Regions from separate parts of the Arthrobacter sp. U41 genome, predicted to be linked through region 1. Evidence: predicted binding sites of a transcription regulator. Region 1 holds the regulator's gene; the other holds the start of a gene.
What was found. The regulator LexA, encoded in region 1, represses DNA repair genes until DNA is damaged. The targets are predictions, from matches to a motif close to TCGAACANNTGTTCGA.
Positions count from the first base shown of each region.

Region 2: ASPU41_RS21360 (LexA family protein) is a predicted target of LexA. The motif match lies at 1,209-1,224, and genes of this name have one in related genera.

Region 1 covers NZ_CP015732.1:2,760,084-2,763,462, forward strand. The annotation lists gene ASPU41_RS12575 (ATP-dependent DNA helicase) at 1-1,450, shown strand, start outside; gene lexA (transcriptional repressor LexA) at 1,536-2,285, opposite strand; gene ASPU41_RS12585 (LysM peptidoglycan-binding domain-containing protein) at 2,625-3,125, shown strand; gene ASPU41_RS12590 (histidinol-phosphate transaminase) at 3,182-3,379, shown strand, end outside.
Region 2 covers NZ_CP015734.1:116,496-119,874, forward strand. The annotation lists gene ASPU41_RS23650 (helicase associated domain-containing protein) at 1-215, shown strand, start outside; gene ASPU41_RS21360 (LexA family protein) at 1,239-1,670, shown strand; gene ASPU41_RS21365 (Y-family DNA polymerase) at 1,698-2,978, shown strand; gene ASPU41_RS21370 (hypothetical protein) at 3,019-3,333, shown strand; gene ASPU41_RS21375 (hypothetical protein) at 3,340-3,379, shown strand, end outside.

The DNA of each region.
Region 1 (3,379 bases):
GTCGATGGAGTGCCTCGGCGCCCAGAAATGCCCGCTGGCCGCCGAGTGCTTCAGCGAACTCGCCCGGCAGAACGCCGCCGACGCCGACCTCGTCGTCACCAACCACGCCATGCTTGCCGTCAGCGCCTTCGAGGGCCTCGCCGTCCTGCCGGAATACGATGTCGTGGTGGTCGATGAAGCCCACGAGCTGCAGGACCGCGTGACCGGTGCCGTGACCGGCCAGCTTTCCGTCGCGATGGTCCACGTCGCCGCGTCCGGCGCGCGGAAAAACACCGGCATCACCGTGGACGCACTGAACAACGCCGCGTCCAACCTCGAACTAGCCATTGAAGGGGTCCCCGGCGGACTCATGCCCAACGGCCTCAACAGCGAACAGCTGGACTGCGTGGACCAGCTGCGGGACGCCTGCCGCGCGGCCCTCTCAGATTCCAAGGGCGACAGCGCCAACACGGCCGACGGCGGCCGCCAGCTCGCGCGCTCCCGCCTGATGGTGATCCTGGAACTCTGCGAACGGCTGCTCGCCGCCCGCGAAAACCGCGAGGTGGTCTGGTTTTCCCGCAACAGCACCTTCGACCCGCAGCAGGGCTACGCCCAGCCGGACGAGTCCGCCCCGGCCCTGATCAACATCGCCCCGCTCAGCGTTGCCGGACGGCTCCGGGAGGGACTGTTCGCGGACCACACCGTCATCCTGACCTCGGCGACGCTGGCGATCGGGTCCGCTTTCGAACCGGCCGCGGGCGGCCTTGGCCTGGTCGGACCCGGGGCCCCCAGCTGGACCGGGGTCGACGTCGGCTCCCCCTTCGAATACCCCAAACAGGGCATCCTCTATGTAGCCAAGCACCTGCCCAAGCCCGGCCGCGGCTCATCCCCGGAAGCCCTCGACGAGCTCGAGAAGCTGATCCGGGCCTCCGGCGGCGGAGCCCTGTGCCTGTTCTCCTCCCGGCGCGCCGCCGAGGACGCCGCCGAAGCCATGCGTCCCCGGCTGGACATGAGCATCCTCTGCCAGGGCGATTCGACCATGACCGCGCTCGTGAAGCAGTTCGCCGACGAACCGGACACCTGCCTTTTTGGCACCATGTCCCTGTGGCAGGGCGTCGACGTGCCGGGAATCTCCTGCCGCCTGGTCGTGATCGACCGCATTCCGTTCCCGCGGCCGGATGATCCCCTGATGACGGCGCGGTCCCGGGCGGTGGCCCAGGCCGGCGGCAACGGCTTCATGAGTGTTTCCGCGACCCACGCCGCCATCCGCCTGGCCCAGGGTGCCGGCCGGCTGATCCGCACCACGACGGACAGGGGAGTGGTGGCCGTGCTCGACTCGCGGCTGTCCACCGAGCGCTACGGGGGGTTCCTTCGGGCCTCCCTGCCCCCGTTCTGGCCCACCACCGACCCCGCGGTCGCCGTCGCGGCCCTGGAGCGCCTCTCGAAGGAATCCGGGCAGCCCGCCACGTAACCGCGGGGCGCAGAAACGCGCAAGGGCCCCGCCGAATCCGGCGGGGCCCTTGCGGCAGCTTTCGGGGGTGCTGGTCCTCCCGCTGCTAAAGGGAGCGCAGCACCGAGACGACCTTGCCCATGATGACGGCGTGATCGCCGAGGATGGGCTCGTACTGGGTGTTCTGCGGCAGCAGCCAGGTGTGGCCGTCGCGCTGCCGGAAGGTCTTGACTGTTGCCTCGTCGTCCAGCAGGGCCGCGACAATGTCACCGTTGACGGCGTCGCCCTGCTGGCGGACCACCACCCAGTCACCGTCACAGATGGCTGCGTCAATCATCGAATCCCCTGCGACCTTGAGCATAAACAGATCACCGTGGCCCACCAGCTGGCGGGGCAGCGGCATAACGTCCTCGACGACCTGGTCGGCCAGGATCGGCCCGCCTGCTGCGATGCGGCCCACCAGCGGCACCATGGCGGTGTCGGTGGCGCTGGCCAGTTCGGAAACAGACAGGCCGCCGACAGTGCGCAGGCCGCCGGGCTTCGCAACTCCCGAGATCTTTGTGGTGCCCTCATCGAGGGTCAACGGCATCAGCACTTCCATGGCGCGGGGACGCTTGGGATCGCGCCGCAGGTAGCCGAGCTTTTCGAGCTGGGAGAGCTGGTGGGTCACGCTGGAAAGGCTGGCCAGGCCGACGGTGTCGCCGATCTCGCGCATGGACGGCGGGTAGCCGTTGTCCGTTACGGAGCGCTGGATGGTTTCCAGGATCTTCTTCTGCCGGACCGTAAGGCTCTTGGGTGGCCGGGCTGCCTGCGGGCTCCGCTGGGTGGCCCTGCCGCCGGTGGCTTGTGCTGCCATGTTCGCCAACGCCTTTCCGTTCCCCCGGCCGCCGTGGCTGCGGCTTCCGGGAACCTCCGGCCTGAAATGTCAGACCCTGCTGATCAACTGCAGAAGTGGTTGTTCTTGACTCAAACGTAGGCCAGCCACACGGCTTTTTCAAACATTTGTTCTAGCGAGTCTCGACAATGTTCGTCAATAGGTGCTAAAACAGAACAAGCAGGGTTCGAATATGTGTTCTAGTCGGACCCGGCTCGGGCACAGCATGACGTTCGGTTCTTTGTTCGAAGGTTAGGCCGGTTGGCGGCAGGTACGTGGAGTACGCCGGGCGGCACAGTATGGTCCAGGAGGGCTCAGTTCATGTCAGTATCAAGCGCGTTTCACGACACTTTCGGCCGCGACGCATTCGGCAACTACGGCCGCCCCGGCGGCGGTGCGCCCGCCGGCCGGCACGACCCTGCCGGCCGGGCCGACGGCGGCGCGTCCGCTGCGCGGCGCAGCCCGGCCGCGGTGCAGAGCCCGGCCGGATCCGGTCAGCGGGCCAGGCAGGCTCCGCTCAGGCTCACCCGGCGCGGCCGCTTTGTCTTCATTGGGGTGCCGCTGATCCTGCTGGCGGCGCTGATCCTTTCCTTCAGCGGCTTCCTCAACGCCCCCGCCAAGGCAGCGGACTCCGCCGCCGAACTGTCACTGACCCCGACGGTGACCGTTACGGTGCAGGCCGGTGAGTCCCTCTGGGCCATCGCCGAGGTGGTGGCGCCGGAGCGGGATCCCCGCGACGTCGTCGACGACATCATCCAGCTGAACAACCTCGAGGCAGCCCGCGTCGTGCCGGGCCAGGCACTGTTCATTCCGTCCCAGTAACGCCGTCGATCCGTCACAGTTTCAGGGCCTGCGGCGATCTCACTTAAACTAGTGAAGTGACTGACCAGTTAGAGCGCCTGAACCGACTTCCCCTCCGGACGAATCTGCGCGGCCTGACGCCGTACGGCGCGCCGCAGCTGGACGTCCCCATCCTGCTCAACGTCAATGAGAACACCCATGGTGTCCCGGCTGACGTGCGGGCCGCCATCGCCGAGGCCGTCACGATTGCCGCCGCCGGCCTGAACCGCTATCCG
Region 2 (3,379 bases), on a different replicon from region 1:
TCGCCGAGCTCGTGGACTTCCGCGCCGAGGGCAACGACTGGCCCCGCCACCACGACTTTGAGTCAGAGCGTGAACACACGCTCGGGGTGTGGATCCACACCCAGCGGTACAAACGGCGCCGGACCGACCTCGACCCCGTGAAGGTCCAGCTCCTGGACGCCGCCGTTCCCGGATGGCAGGCGGGCAGGACCCGGGGCCGCCCTCCCCGGCGATAAACGGGAAGTCGCGCCTCCCTGCCGGCCAGCGGTCATGACCTCACCCCCTGCCAGTAGACTCATATCGGCTCTCCAGTCCCCCAGCTTGGAGAGCCGGGAGCCTCCGCGTTTGAGTCCTGGACTAGCGCGGAGGCTTTCCTCATACGCCCGCCAACTACCGCGCTGCTGCCAGCGGGCGATCAACCGGATACCAGTCCCGGACATAGGGCGTCGATGACCGGGCCGCGGACACCTCAGGCAGCCGGCACGGCGCGGCAGAGGCCCCGGCCGGGCGGCCCGGAAGCGGCGCGACGCGTTCAGGGACCGGGTGTGAGATCAGTGAAGGACGTCCGACAGGGGCGTCCAGCACGGCGAGCGGCAGTTCGCGGTGGACAAGGTAATCGCACGCTGCCGGGCCGGTCATCCTCAGACCCGGGCACCGTCGTCCCCGGTCTTCAATGCCGACATTGGCTGCGCACAAACCGGCTCTGAACGCCCTGCCACCCACGGGTGCACACCTTTCGAGCCCGCACCAGCTCAGGTACAAGCCATACAGTTCCTCCACGCTGAGACCGTCCCCGTCCGGATCTGCGGCGAGGCACTCATTGAGGAAATCTTCCAGTGGTGTCTTCGTCATCGTGGCCTCCTGAATCCTGGCGGCAGAGCCGCTCAAATGAAACAGCAACAGCATGAATGTCAAACATGACCAGCCCGGAAACGGACGTAAAACACTAAGAATCCAGGACCACCTTTTCACCCTGTCAACCAGATCTTCCGGAGTGAACCCGGTGGACCATGGCCGCCTTGGCATATCCCGCAGCGTGGAGCCACGGAGGCCGTCCCCAAACCGAATCAGAGCCGCAGCGCACCGTTTCGCCGGGTTGTGCCCATTGGGGGTCAGGCGGAGCCCTCCGCACAGCTCAGGCTGTCCCCACTGGCGTGCAACCCGGCCCCCGCCGGAGGCCGATCCCACAGGTCGATAGTTCTTCTGTCAGTGCTGAGCGCTATGATTATTCGAAGATATATTCGAATAAAAGGTGTGTTGTGGGCGTTCTTGTTGGTCCCCGCGTGATAGATGCGGGTGCGTCGTTGTTGTCGGTGCTGATCTCTCCGGTCGCTGTCGCGGCCGGGTATCCCTCGCCCGCGCAGGACTACTTCGACGGGCGGATCGACCTGAATGAGCACCTGATCAAGGACGTCACGTCCACCTACGTGGTGCGGGTGTCCGGGGACTCCATGACCGGCGCCGGGATCAGCGACGGCGATGAACTGATCGTCAACCGCGCCCTGGAACCGGTGGACGGGTCCGTGGTCGTCGCGGTCCTGGACGGGGAGCTGACCATCAAACGGCTGCGGATCACGGGTACCGGGGTCGTGCTGCAGGCAGAGAACCCCGCGTACCCGGATATCCGGGTACCGTCCTTATCCGATCTGGTGGTGTGGGGCGTCGTAACCCGATGCCTCCACCACCTTTAGGGCCCGGACGTGTCTAAACCGGCGGTCATGCGGCAGCTGCCGCAGATCGCGCACGTGGACGTGAACTGCTTCTACGCCTCGGCCGAGCGGGCCTTCAACCCCGCCCTGGAGGGCCGGCCCGTCATCGTCCTCTCCAACAACGACGGCTGCGCCGTCACCCGCTCCCCCGAAGCCAAAGCCCTGGGCATCGCCATGGGCGAGCCGTGGTTCAAACTCGCACCCCGCGCCAAGGAATGGGGACTCGTCGCCCTCTCGAGTAACTACGAGCTTTACGGGGACATCAGCGCCAGGGTCATGGAGCTGTTGGGCCGGTACTCGGCCTGGCTGGAGGTCTACAGCATCGACGAGGCTTTCCTCGGCGTCAAAGGCACCCCCGACGAACTCCTCGCCCTCGGACGGACGATGAAGACAGCCGTGCGGCGCAACGTCGGCGTGCCCGTCTGCGTCGGCATCGGACCCACGAAGACGATTTCGAAGCTGGCGAACAAATGGGCGAAGAACAACTCTGCGTTCTCCGGGGTCTGCCACTGGGACTCCGTCCCCGCCGCCGAGAGAGAAGGGCTGATGCGGCGTCTGTCCGTCATTGAGGTCTGGGGTGTCGCCACCCGGTTGACCAAACGCCTCAACGCCCTCGGCATCCACTCCGTTCTGGACTTGTCCCGGGCGGACCCGGTGATGATCCGGGACCGCTTCTCCGTGGTCATGATGCGCACCGTCCTGGAACTGCAGGGAACCCCCTGCATCCCGATGGAGGAAGAACGGATCGGCCGGGACCAGCTCATCTTCTCCCGCTCCTTCGCCACCCCCATCACCACCGCCGACGGGATCCGGCAGGTCATGAGCGTCTACGGCCAGCAGGCCTCGGCACGGCTGGCCAGACACGGACTCCAAGCCAAAGTCCTCACCGCATTCGCCGGGACCTCCTACTTCAACCCGAAAGACACCTCCTACCCCTCCGTCAGTGTGACCCTGCCGATGCCGACCGCCGACCCGGTGATCCTCACCAAAGCAGCCTACGCGCTCCTTCCCCGCATCGTGGAGGGCATCCGGTACGCCAGGGCTGGGATCATGGTCACCGACCTGCGCCTCAGCGGCAACCAGGCACCCCTGGCCCTGTTCGAAAACCCGCACGAGGAACGCCACCTCGGTTCACTTCTCGAAGATGTCATCCGCCGGTACGGGCGCGGCTTCATCGGCCTGGGCCATGCCGGTATCCGCAGCGGCCCGGAATGGACCATGAAGCGGGACATGCTCTCCCCCCGCTACACCACCCACTGGGACGAACTCCCCCTCGTCAAAGCCGCCTAAACCACCGCAAGACAGCAGAATCACGGAAGAAACGCCACGCATGAGCACCATCACCGACACCTCCCCGCAGACCCACGACCTGCAGGTCCGGACCGACCCGGCAGGTAAACCCCTCGCCATCCGCCACGACGGACAGATCTGGCTTGTCGATCCCGACACCGACTCCCAACACTGGTACGGACGGGACGCCTGGTGGGACACCCGCCGCACGGCAGCCGTCGGCAGCGGCGACCTGGTCAGCATCGAATACTGGCGCGTCCAGGTCCGCCTGGGCTGCAGCTCCGCGCTGCGGACATTCACGGTGCGCCGGAATCCACTCTCCCCCCAGTGGCTGCTGGAAAGCATCAGCGACTAGGCCACAGTGACCCCTCAAACCATCAATGATCAGACCTGGGCCGGCG